One region of the Bradyrhizobium sp. CCBAU 65884 genome, then DNA from elsewhere that is predicted to be linked to it. Evidence: predicted binding sites of a transcription regulator. Region 1 holds the regulator's gene; each other region holds the start of a gene.
What was found. The regulator PhoB, encoded in region 1, activates phosphate uptake and scavenging genes when phosphate is short. The targets are predictions, from matches to a motif close to TGTCATNNANCTGTCAT.

Region 1 (4,190 bases):
TCGATCATCATGACGTTGATCGGCGTCGGCATCGGCGCGCCGCTCGGCCTGTTCGCCGGCACCTACCTTGCCGAATACGGCCGCAACGACCGGCTGACCTCGGTGATCCGCTTCATCAACGACATCCTGCTCTCGGCGCCCTCGATCATCATCGGCCTGTTCATCTATGGCGCGGTGGTGGTGCCGATGCGTGGCTTCTCCGCGATCGCGGGCGCGCTGGCGCTCGCCGTCATCGTGATCCCGGTCGTGCTGCGCACCACCGAGGACATGCTGCTGCTGGTGCCGAATCCGCTGCGCGAGGCGGCCTCGGCGCTCGGCCTGCCGCGCTCGCTGGTGATCAAGCGTATCGCCTATCGTGCGGCCCGGTCGGGCCTCATCACCGGCGTGCTGCTCGCCACCGCCCGCGTCGCCGGCGAGACCGCGCCGCTGCTCTTCACCGCGCTGTCGAACCAGTTCTTCAGCCTCGGCCTGAACAAGACGATGGCCAATTTGCCGGTCACCATCAACAACTTCGTCCAGAGCCCCTACGCCTATTGGAAGCAGCTCGCCTGGAGCGGCGCGCTGCTGATCACGCTCACCGTGCTTGCCCTGAACATTGGCGCGCGCATCCTCGGCGCCGAGAGGACTGCAAAATGACCGACCTGTCCGTTTCCATGAGTTCCAACGCTCATCTGGCCTCGCAGCCGCTGCCGGAAGCTCCGGCCAAGGTGACGGTGCGCAATCTCAATTTCTATTACGGCGAGCACCACGCGCTGAAGAACATCAACCTGACGCTGGGCGCCAACCGTGTCACGGCGTTCATCGGCCCGTCGGGCTGCGGCAAGTCGACCCTGCTGCGCATCTTCAACCGGATGTACGACCTCTATCCGGGCCAGCGCGCCACCGGCCAGCTCATGCTGGACCAGACCAACATCCTCGACCCCAGGCTCGACCTCAATCTGCTGCGCGCCCGGGTCGGCATGGTGTTCCAGAAGCCGACGCCGTTCCCGATGACGATCTACGAGAACATCGCCTTCGGCATCCGCCTCTACGAGAAGATCTCGAAGTCCGAGATGGACGACCGCGTCGAGAAGGCGCTGCGCGGCGGCGCGCTGTGGAACGAGGTCAAGGACAAGCTCAACGCCTCCGGCCTGTCGCTCTCCGGCGGCCAGCAGCAGCGCCTGTGCATCGCCCGCACCGTCGCAGTGCGGCCCGAGGTGATTCTGTTCGACGAGCCCTGCTCGGCGCTCGATCCGATCTCGACCGCCAAGGTCGAGGAGCTGATCCAGGAGCTGTCCGAGAACTACACGATCGCGATCGTCACGCACAACATGCAGCAGGCGGCGCGCGTCTCCGACAAGACCGCCTTCATGTATCTCGGCGAGCTGATCGAGTTCGACGACACCAGCAAGATCTTCACGTCGCCGAGCGACCGGCGCACGCAGGATTACATCACCGGCCGGTTCGGCTGAGGAGACGCGACATGGGTACTGAACATACCGCAAAAGCTTTCGACACCGACCTCCAGGAGCTCACCCGCCTGGTCGCCGAGATGGGCGGCATCGCCGAACGCATGATCGTCGATTCCGTCGGCGCGCTGATCCGCCGCGACGTCGCGCTCGGCCAGCGCGTCGTCACCATCGATGCCGAGCTCGACGCGTTGCAGAAGCGCATCGAGGAACGCGCCGTGCTCACCATCGCCCGCCGCCAGCCGATGGCGGTGGATTTGCGCGAGATCGTCGGCGCCATGCGCGTTGCGACCGACCTCGAGCGCATCGGCGACCTCGCCAAGAACATGGGCAAGCGCGTCGCCGCGCTGGAGACCGACTTCCATCCGCTGAAACTGTTCCGCGGCCTGGAGCACATGACCGACCTCGTGCAGCAGCAGGTCAAGTCGGTGCTGGACGCCTATGCCGCACATGATCTGCCGGCGGCGATGGCGGTGTGGAAGGGCGACGAGGAAGTCGACGCGATCTGCACCTCGCTGTTCCGCGAGCTCCTCACCTACATGATGGAGGATCCGCGCAACATCTCGTTCTGTATCCATCTGATGTTCTGCGCCAAGAACATCGAGCGGATCGGCGACCACGCCACCAACATCGCCGAGACCGTGTTCTACATGATCGAAGGCCAGGCGATCACCGACAAGCGGCCGAAGGGCGACATGACCACCTTCGCCACGACGGTCCCGAATACCTGAAGACTCAAGGAGCGACGACCCGATGGGCGCACGCATTATGGTGGTTGAGGACGAGGAAGCTCTCACCGAGCTGCTTCGCTACAACCTCGAAGGCGACGGCTATGACGTCGAGACGGTGATGCGCGGCGACGACGCCGACACCCGCCTCAAGGAGCACATCCCGGACCTGATCGTGCTCGACTGGATGCTGCCGGGCCTGTCGGGCATCGAGCTGTGCCGGCGGCTGCGGACCCGGCCCGACACCAAGCAGCTGCCGATCATCATGCTCACCGCGCGCGGCGAGGAGAGCGAGCGGGTGCGGGGACTTGCGACCGGCGCCGACGACTACATCGTCAAGCCGTTCTCGGTGCCGGAGCTTTTGGCGCGCGTGAAGGGCCTGCTGCGCCGCGCCAGTCCTGAGCGGCTCGCGACAGTGCTGGCCTATGGCGACATCGAGCTCGACCGCGACAAGCGTCGCGTGGCGCGCTCGGGCCGGCCGATCGATCTCGGTCCGACCGAATATCGCCTGCTGGAGTTCTTCCTGGAGCATCCGGGCCGCGTGTTCTCGCGCGAGCAGCTGCTCGACAGCGTCTGGGGCCGCGACATCTACATCGATGAGCGCACCGTCGACGTCCATATCGGCCGCCTGCGCAAGCTGCTCAATCTCGGCCGCGAGCAGGACCCGATCCGCACCGTCCGCGGCGCCGGCTACGCGCTCGACGATCGCTTCGCGAAGGCGGAACAGACGGAGGCTCGGTGAGCTGCGGCCACACTCTCGGTGTCGTCCCGGACAAGCGTCAGCGCAGATCCGGGACCCATAACCACGGGGAGTAGTGATCTCGAGAAAAAGGTAACTCCGAGTCCCGTAACCACATCTCGCGGTGGTTATGGGTCCCGGATCTGCGCGCGCTTGGGGCGCGCTTGTCCGGGACGACATCGGATGTGTCGAGCCGTCACTCGTATGACGGCGCCGTCTTTGCAGTCACTGAACCAGCTAACTCAGCGCGGACCCGGCTTTGCCGGGGCACGCCGGCGATCCGCCGCCGGCTGATACGCCACGCGCGAGTGCTGGGCGCAGTAGGGCAGGCCGGACAGCGCCCTGCCGCCGCAGAAGAAGAAATCCGGGCTGGAGGGATCGCCGACCGGCCAATGGCAGGTGGCCTCGTTCAGCTCGAGCAGCGACAGCCGCTGGCTCATCGGCACCACGTTGTCGTAGGTGACCGGTTCGGCCTCCACCTCGACCTCGAAGGCCTGCGCCAGCGCGGTGTTGCCGCGCGCAATGGGGCGGGTCACCCGCATCATGTGCTGCGCGGGACGCGCCTTGCGCGGCCGGGGCGCTGCCGATGAAGGGCTCTTGGCACGGCCGGACAGACCGAGCCTGTGCACTTTGCCGATCACGGCATTGCGGGTCACATTGCCGAGTTCAGCTGCGATCTGGCTGGCCGAAAGTCCGGCCTCCCAGAGCTTTTTCAGCTGCTCGACGCGATCGTCGGACCAGGTCAAAACCGTCATTGCACCCTTTCCCTCGCTACGCGCCGCCATCCTGGGGCCTCGCAGCGATTGCCTAAGCCTTCAAAAACCCGTGCCGTCAGAATCCCTTAAGGCTCGCCGGGCGCGTGACTGACGCCCGAACGTTTACGCCGGTACAAGAGGACTCTTGGGATCAGAACCGCTGCACGAGATGTCGTATCTGACAATCCAAACGCTACAATATGGCGTGACTCCCGCGCAAGAGTCCGCCGACTCGCTTCCACATGTTCCGTGGTGAAAACCCGCAAAATCGGCACCGCAAGACTACGGATTCAGCGTTTCCCGAGGCTTTCCGGGCGGCATTGACACCCGTCTTGCCAGGCATAAGATAGTCGCGCGTGCCGCCCTTAAAAGGCGGCACGTTTCGTTTTCCGGGCCGGTCGATGGTGCGTTGCGCAATGCACGCGTCACACCGTCCGCAACATTCAAGTGACATCATGACTAACAGCGCAGCGCCGCATTTGCTCCCCGTTTTCGCCAGAGCCGACCTCGGCTTCGAGCG
Region 2 (4,190 bases), on a different contig from region 1:
CGGAATGAGGCTCCGCGTCAGCCCCTCGTAGACGACGAGACGGACCGAGTTGGAACCGATATCGATGACCGCGACGCTCGAGCCGCGCTTGCGCGGCCGCTTCACGTCGAACATCCCTGATCAGGATTGATGGCGTTCGTTCCGGCGCGTGAGACGACGCGGCGAGGATTCCTTGAGCGACTTTCCACGGCCAGACAGACTCGGATTTGTCATGAAGTAGTTGTGGACGTTGAAAGGCTCCTCGCCTTTCGCGGTCTTCATACGCGTTGAGGACCCGTCCGGCAACAATTGCCAGCTCTGCTCATTGTCCTTGAGATTCGCGACCATGATCTGTTCGAGAACCTGCTGATGCACCGTCGGATTCTGCAGCGGACACAGCACCTCGACGCGGCGGTCGAGGTTGCGCGGCATCATGTCGGCGGAGGAGATATACACAGCCGCTTTGGCGCTCGGCAGGCCCTGGCCCATGCCGAAGCAGTAGATTCGGCCGTGTTCCAGGAAGCGTCCGATGATCGACTTGACGCGGATGTTCTCGGACAGGCCGGGAATGCCGGGGCGCAGGCAGCAGATACCGCGCACCACGAGCTCGACCTGCACGCCGGCCTGGGAAGCCTCATAGAGCGCGTCGATGATGTCGGGGTCGACCAGTGCATTCATCTTCATCCAGACCGCACCGTGGCGGCCGTGGCGCGCATGCGCGGTCTCGCCCTGGATGTGCTCGATGATGCGCTTGCGCAAGGTCAGCGGCGACACCGCCATCTTCTCCAGATCGCTCGGCGCGGCATAGCCGGTGATGAAATTGAACACACGCGCGGCGTCGCGGCCGATGGTCGGATCCGAGGTGAAGTAGGAGAGGTCGGTGTAGATGCGCGCGGTGACCGGGTGATAATTGCCGGTGCCGGTATGGACGTAAGTCGTGAGGCTGCCGCCCTCGCGGCGCACCACCATCGAGAGCTTTGCGTGCGTCTTCAGTTCGAGGAAGCCGTAGACGACCTGCACGCCGGCGCGTTCGAGGTCGCGTGCCCAGCGGATATTGGCTTCCTCGTCGAAGCGCGCCTTCAGCTCGATCAACGCGGTGACGGATTTGCCGGCCTCGGCGGCTTCCGCCAGCGCGCGGACGATCGGCGAGTTGTTGGAGGTGCGGTAGAGCGTCTGCTTGATCGCGACGACATCGGGGTCGCGCGTGGCCTGCTGCAGGAACTGCACCACCACGTCGAAGGATTCGTAGGGATGATGGACCACGAGGTCCTTCTGCCGGATCGCGGCAAAGATGTCGCCGCCATGCTCGCGCACGCGCTCGGGGTGGCGCGGCACGTAAGGGGTGAATTCGAGATCGGGCCGGTCGAGGCGGGTGAGCTGCGAGAGCTCGTTCATCGCCTGCACGCCGTCGACCAGGAACACCTCGTCATCGGCGGCCGACAGCGCGTGTTGAACGAAGTTGCGCAGCTCCTCCGGCATCTTGGCGTCGATCTCGAGCCGGATCACCGATCCGCGGCGGCGGCGCTTCAGCGCGGTCTCGAACAGGCGGACGAGGTCTTCCGCCTCTTCCTCGATTTCGAGCTCGGAGTCGCGGATGATGCGGAAGGCGCCCTGGCCGTGCAGATTGTAGCCGGGGAACAGGCGGTTGATGAACAGGGCGGTCGCCTGCTCCAGCGAGATCAGCCGGACGGCCTTGCCCTCGGTCGGCAGGCGGATGAAGCGGTCGATCTTGCCGGGCATGCGGATCAGCGCGTTCATCTGCTTGCCGTCGGCGGCGCGCGTGAGCTGGAGCGCGATGGTGAAGCCGAGGCTCGGGATGAACGGGAAGGGGTGGGCCGGGTCGATCGCCAGCGGGGTCAGCAGCGGGAATACGTTGCTGAGGAAGTAGTCCTCGATCCAGGTCCGTTCCGCCTTGGTGACCTCCTTGCCCTCGACGAGCACGATGCCGACATCGGCCAGCGTGCCGCGCAGGTCGCGCCAGATCGCCTGCTGGTCGGAGGCGAGCTCGGAGACGGTGCGGTTGATCAGCGCGAGCTGTTCGGACGGCGTCAGGCCGTCGGGGCTGCGTTCGGCAATGCCCTCACGCACCTGGGCCTTGATGCCGGCGACGCGGACCATGAAGAACTCGTCGAGGTTATTCGCCGAAATCGACAGGAATCGCACCCGCTCCAGCATGGGGTGGCTGGGATTGACCGATTCCTCCAGGACGCGGCGGTTGAAATGCAGCCAGGAGAGCTCGCGGTTGATGAATCGCTCGGGACTCGATGCGATCGCCGGCAGGCTCTCGGTCTCTGGGGCTTTTTCTTTAGTTTCAACAGCTTGCGCAGAGTCCATCAGAAGTCGGTCCATCCAGTTCGCCCCAATTTGCGACTTATGCGCAAAACCGGCCGGAGCATGTGTTAGAGCGATGACGTTTCGATGACATTGATGTTCCGCCGGTTCGCCGCGTCAAGCGGGCTTGGCGTGGGTCTGGAGGCGGCCACGGAGGCCGATCAGGCGTCGCGGAGCAGCTCGGCGGCCAGCGCCCGGGTGACCGGGCGGCCGAGCCTGAGGGCTTCGCTGTCGAGCAGTTCCACGGCCTGGCGGGCGGCGGCCGAGGACCGCTCCAGGCGGGTGGCGAGGTAGCCGACCACGCTCTCGTCCACGGTGAGCTGGCGGTCGGCGCAGAATTTGACGATCAGGCCGCGGAACAGCTGGTCGTCGGGCGGTAGCAGCGCGACCACTGGAACGGCGCGCAGACGCGAGCGCAGGTCGCGAAGCTCGATCTCCAGCGAGGCCGGCACCTCGCGTCCGGTGAACAGGACGTAGGCGCCATCCTCGCGGGCGAGGTTCATCAGGTGGAAGAGGGCGCGTTCGTCAAATTCCCTGGCCTTGATATCCTCGACCACCAGCGCACCGGTGGCGAGCGTGCCCGGGACCCCCGCAGCGGTCAGCGCATTGGCCGTGGTGGAGCGGGCCCCTGATGCCTCGGCCCAGATCGCGGCGAGATGGCTCTTGCCGCTTCCTTCGGGACCGGCCAGCCACATGATCCGGTTCGGCCATTCCGGCCAGCTGTCGATCAGGCCGAGACCGGCCGCATTGGCGGGGCCTTCGAGGAAATTGTCCCGGCTGAGGCTCTCCGCATGCGGAAGCGAAAACGCCAATTGTCGGGGGTGAACGCGGCCTGGCACGCTTGCTTTGCTCCATGCCGGCGCGCCGGCGTCATTCGAAGAGGTCGGACGTATCGAGCGGGAGTTGGCCTTTTACGGGGCCGCATCGCCTCTCATTTGGCCTCGATCGTGCTACTTGGCCTCGATCGTGCTACTTGGCCTCGATCGTGCTCATGTGCCGCAGCCACTCGACCAGATAGAGCGACACGGAGGAGAGTGTGAAGACCGTGACGAGGCCCATCAGGATGATATCATAAGGGGCCGGCTTGAAGCCGAAGGCAAGCGCTGCCAACACGAGCGCCGCGAACGCCACCTGTGCCACGGTGTTGAGCTTTGACACTTTCGACGGCTTCATCTCGACGGGCCGGTCGAACAGCCAGGACACGATCACGGCGGCGACGATCATGATGTCGCGCGAGACCACCAGGATCACGATCCAGCGCGGAATTGCGCCCCAGATGCCCAGCGCCATGTAGATCGAGACCAGCAGCGCCTTGTCCGCGAGCGGGTCGAGCAGGGCGCCGAGCTCGCTCGTCATGTTGAAGCGCTTGGCCAGGAAGCCGTCCACGGCGTCGCTGATACCGGCGATCAGGAAGACGGCGAACGCGACCTCCATTTGGCTCGACACGATGGCCCAGACGATGATCGGGACCAGCATGATGCGGCCCAGGGTAATGATATTCGGAATACTCACGAAAGCGCTTCCCGGCACCCGGTCTGACCTCGAATCCGGCCTCTCGGGAGGCTGAACCGGTTGATATCTCTACATAGTATACGGCGGTGCGCCATGCGAGCCATTGCGCGTCCCCGGAATTCGACGTAACCAGCCGCGAACCCACTGGAAATCGGGCATGACCGACCGCAAAAACGGCCTCACTTACGCCGATTCAGGCGTCGATATCGATGCGGGCAACCGCCTGGTCGACCTGATCAAGCCGATGGTGCGCGCCACCGCACGGCCGGGCGCCGACGCCGAGATCGGCGGTTTCGGCGGCCTGTTCGACCTCAAGGCGGCCGGTTTCAAGGATCCGGTCCTCGTGGCCGCGACCGACGGCGTCGGCA
Region 3 (4,190 bases), on a different contig from region 1:
GGCGGTATCCTGCACTACGTGCTGCGCAAGCTCGCGGCCTAAGCGCGAATTTGTGAACGGTGGCTCACCGCGACGTGAGTAGAAGGTTAAACGAAGGCGGCCTATCACAAGGCCGCCTTCGTGCGTTTGCGGCATGCTCCAGATGGGCCCGCCCGGCGGAAAACCTCCTTTCGGACGGTTGGCCTGGACGGTCGTGTGTCGCGCCCCGTAAGACTACGGTGACCATCCGGCGATAAGATCTCCCTTTCCACGAGCAATGGTGTGCGGCGTTCGACATGACAACAATGACGGCTTCTCATCTGGTTTCACGTTGGTCCGGTGCCCTCTGGTCGGGAGCTCTCGGCATCTGTGCGATCGTCGCCGTCATCCGTCCGGCGGAGGCCGATCCCCGCGCCGTCGTCGAATTGTTTACCTCGCAGGGCTGCTCCTCCTGCCCGCCCGCCGACCAGATCATCGGCGATCTCTCCAAAGACCCGTCGATCATCGCGCTGAGCATGCCGATCGACTATTGGGACTATCTGGGCTGGAAGGACACGCTGGCGGATTCGCGCTTCTCTGCACGGCAGCGTGCTTATTCGCGCATGCGCGGCGACCGCGAGGTCTACACGCCGCAGGTCGTAGTCAACGGCTCCACCCATGTCATCGGCAGCGATCGTGCCGGCATCGAGAGCGCGATCGGCAAGACTGACAAGGGCACGGGTGTGATGAGCGTGCCGGTGACGATGTCGCTCGCGGGCAAGCAGATCAACGTGTCGGTGGCGGCGAGCAACGAGCCGGCCGTCTCGCATGGCGAGGTCTGGATCTGCTCGATCGCCAAGTCGGTCCCGATCGCGATCACTCGCGGCGAGAATCGCGGACAGCAGGTCACCTATCACAACGTGGTGCGCAACCTGCTCAAGGTTGGCGACTGGACCGGGCGTTCAGAAAGCTGGACGGTGCCGATCGAGAACCTCACACGCGACGGCGTCGACGGCGCGGTGGTCTATGTCCAGGACGGCAGCCGCGACAAGCCCGGCACGATGCTGGGCGCGGCCTACACGTCGCTGCACTGATTTCAATTCTCTAGCGTCGTACTCACTGCCACCCTCATGGTGAGGCGCGCGCCCTTGCGCGCGTCTACCGGACGATGCTTCGCATCGCCGTGAGAACAATGCAGGCCCCGCTCACGCAGCTCGGCCTCGATCCTTCGAGACGCCGCGCGAAGGACGCGCGGCTCTCGGGATGAGGGATGAGATTGTTGGCGCTGATGAGAGAAGAATTTCGTCGTGCCAGAAACATCCCGACACAAACAAAAAAGGACCAACTTGCGTTGGCCCTCCTTGTCGCGCGTACAGACCCGATCCTGTTCGACCCCGGGGGGCTGGGGGCTGAGGAATCCGGAACCGAAAGGACCGGGTCAACGCACGTGAGTCTTTTCGCAATGCAGGGCGGCAGTCGCTAGGCGGAAAAGCGGCGAGAGTATGATTCCTGCTAACGATCCCGTGACGGTTTGCCGCGAGGGAGTTCTACCATAGCGTGTGCTCCGATTCGTAACTGATTCGACCGGTTGAATCAGGAGCCCCTTGCGGCGCTGGCCGGTTGGCGCAATCATGCAGCTGTCATGATCCAGGTTCCGGGGACGGTCTTCGCGGATTCGGGTCATGCCGTGCGATGAGGAAGCGCTCCATGAGTCTGTCGGAGGATACCGATCCGAGCGAGCTGCGCGCGGCGGCGCGCCCCGCCGCGGCGACGACGCAACTGAGCCGGGTGACGTTCAACCGGCTCGAGCTGCACCGTATTCTCAATCTCTACGGCCGCATGGTCGCCGACGGCGAGTGGCGCGATTATGCCATCGACTTCCTGAGGGATCGCGCCGTGTTCTCGGTCTATCGCCGTGCCTCGGAAGTGCCGATCTACCGCATCGAGAAGGATCCGCGGCTGGCGCGCAAGCAGGGCATGTACAGCGTGATCTCGGCGACCGGCCTGATCCTGCGCCGCGGCCACGAGCTGGAGCGCGTGCTGCTGGTGATCGATCGGAAGCTGGCGGTGGTATAGCCGCACAAACGGTGCCGTAGGGTGGGCAAAGGCGCGCAGCGCCGTGCCCACGTTCTTTCTCTATCGCTGGGAGATGGTGGGCACGCTTACGCTTTGCCCATCCTACGAGGCCTACTTCCCCGGCACCGTCTTCGCGCCCTCGCCGAGGTCGCGCTGCATCATCACCGTATCGAGCCAGCGTCCGAATTTCAGCCCGACATTGGGATGCGTGCCGATCATCTTGAAGCCGCCCCTGGTGTGCACGCCGATCGAGCCGGCATTGGCGGAATCGCCGATCACCGCGATCATCTGGCGGAAGCCGCGCGCCTCGCATTCGGCGACCAGCCGCTCCAGCAGCTTTGATCCGACACCGCGGCGGTGGAAAGAGGGATCGAGATAGATCGAGTTCTCGACCGTGAAGCGGTAGGCCGGGCGCGGGCGGTAGGCGCCGGCATAGGCATAGCCGGCCACGCGGCCGTCGAGGATGGCGACGAAATAGGGATAGCCGCCGTCGACCAGTGCGCGATAACGGCGCGTCATCTCCACGAGGTCAGGCGGCTCCAGCTCGAACGTCGCGGTGCCCTCGCGGACGGCCTGCTGGTAGATGGCGGTGATGGCGGGAAGGTCGGCCTCGGTTGCAGGCCTGATTTCAGGTTCGGACATGGGGCAAGATTAGAGCCTTCCCGCTTCTGCTGAAAGGGGCAACTGTGTTGCCACACCCGTCATTGCGAGCGCAGCGAAGCAATCCAGAAATGCATCCGCGGAGGGACTCTGGATTGCTTCGTCGCAAGGGCTCGCAATGACGAGGAGAGGCCAAGGCTCAAACAAAAACCCCGGCCTTTCGGCCGGGGTTCGTGTCCGTTCGTCCTGGTCTATCGCTTAGTCGCGCTGGCCGAGGAGCTGCAGCAGCAGCGTGAACAGGTTGATGAAGTTCAGGTACAGCGACAGTGCGCCGGTGATGGCCGCACGCTCTGCGATGTCCCCGCCGGCCGAGGCGTAGCCGTAGATGTAGTCGTTCTTCAGCCGCTGGGTATCCCAGGCGGTGAGGCCTGCGAACACCAGCACGCCGACCACCGACACGATGAACTGCAGCATCGAGCTCGCCAGGAACAGGTTCACCAGGCTCGCGATGATGATGCCGATCAGGCCCATGAACAGGAACGAGCCCATGCCGGTCAGGTCACGCTTGGTGGTGTAGCCATAGAGGCTCAGCGCACCGAATGTGGCCGCGGTGATGAAGAACACCCGCACGATCGAGGTGTGCGTGAACACCAGGAAGATCGACGACAGCGAGATACCCATCAGCGCCGCGAACACCCAGAACAGGATCTGGGCGGTCGAGGGAGCCAGACGGTTGATGCCCGCCGAGATCACGAACACCATGGCGAGCGGCGCCAGCATGAACAGCCATTTCAGCGGGCTGACGAACATCGCGTAGCCGAACGGCGTCAGGAACAGCTTGCCGACGCGGACGGCGTCCGCGGTCGGGACATCGGTCACGGCAGCCATGTAGACGCCGAGCGCGGCAAGGCCAGTGATGGCCAGGCCGATGCTCATGTAGTTGTAGATGCGCAGCATATAGGCGCGCAGGCCGGCATCGACCGTCGCGGCGTCAACACGCCCGGCGGCCCTGCCGAAAGGAGAAGCGTAGTTACGGTCTAGGTCCGACATGGTCGAATTCCCGTTGGTTGGTCCGGTCCGGCACGAGGGTCGCCATGCCGCCGGTTCGTCAAACTCTATCTCGGATACCGACGCCAACCGACTAAATTTTGGCTAACAATCGGGGCTCCGAACCCATTCGATATGTGGGAAACTAACACATTCGCTGCAACCTTCCACGCGCGGCTGAATGTCGCCCTTGGCGGCAATCCTGACGCGAACCTGACGAGCAGTCGTGGTTAATCGCAGAAATCGTGCGATTTCGCTCTCGTGCGGCCATCCGCTACATTTTGTCACAAATTCCGCAACACCGTGGCGGGCTTTTTGTTCAACGCCAGCAGCGTGCCCGCGAGCCCGAGCCCGACGGTGACGACGAGCGCGGCCGCGACCACGCCGGCCGCGCTGCCGGCCTGCCAGACGAAACTCAGCGTCATCAGCCGCGTCACGATCATCCAGGCCGCGATGCTGCCGGAGATCACGCCGAATACCGCGGTCGCGAGCCCGATCAGGAGGTATTC

Region 2: a site for PhoB is predicted at 2,387-2,403, ahead of XI03_RS14635 (RNA degradosome polyphosphate kinase). Genes of this name have one in related genera too.
Region 3: a site for PhoB is predicted at 1,586-1,602, ahead of XI03_RS08620 (DUF2794 domain-containing protein). Genes of this name have one in related genera too.

The regions. Positions count from the first base shown of each region.
Region 1 covers NZ_LBJU01000105.1:16,903-21,092, forward strand. The annotation lists gene pstA (phosphate ABC transporter permease PstA) at 1-636, shown strand, start outside; gene pstB (phosphate ABC transporter ATP-binding protein PstB) at 633-1,451, shown strand; gene phoU (phosphate signaling complex protein PhoU) at 1,463-2,179, shown strand; gene phoB (phosphate regulon transcriptional regulator PhoB) at 2,202-2,918, shown strand; gene XI03_RS11545 (GcrA family cell cycle regulator) at 3,158-3,670, opposite strand; gene XI03_RS11550 (aspartate aminotransferase family protein) at 4,126-4,190, shown strand, end outside.
Region 2 covers NZ_LBJU01000111.1:36,798-40,987, forward strand. The annotation lists gene ppx (exopolyphosphatase) at 1-105, opposite strand, end outside; gene XI03_RS14635 (RNA degradosome polyphosphate kinase) at 121-2,313, opposite strand; gene XI03_RS14640 (DnaA ATPase domain-containing protein) at 2,472-3,149, opposite strand; gene XI03_RS14645 (CDP-alcohol phosphatidyltransferase family protein) at 3,280-3,822, opposite strand; gene purM (phosphoribosylformylglycinamidine cyclo-ligase) at 3,980-4,190, shown strand, end outside.
Region 3 covers NZ_LBJU01000097.1:14,662-18,851, reverse strand. The annotation lists gene acnA (aconitate hydratase AcnA) at 1-42, shown strand, start outside; gene XI03_RS08625 (DUF1223 domain-containing protein) at 276-1,052, shown strand; gene XI03_RS08620 (DUF2794 domain-containing protein) at 1,666-2,034, shown strand; gene XI03_RS08615 (GNAT family N-acetyltransferase) at 2,146-2,676, opposite strand; gene XI03_RS08610 (Bax inhibitor-1/YccA family protein) at 2,893-3,684, opposite strand; gene XI03_RS08605 (ABC transporter permease) at 3,966-4,190, opposite strand, start outside.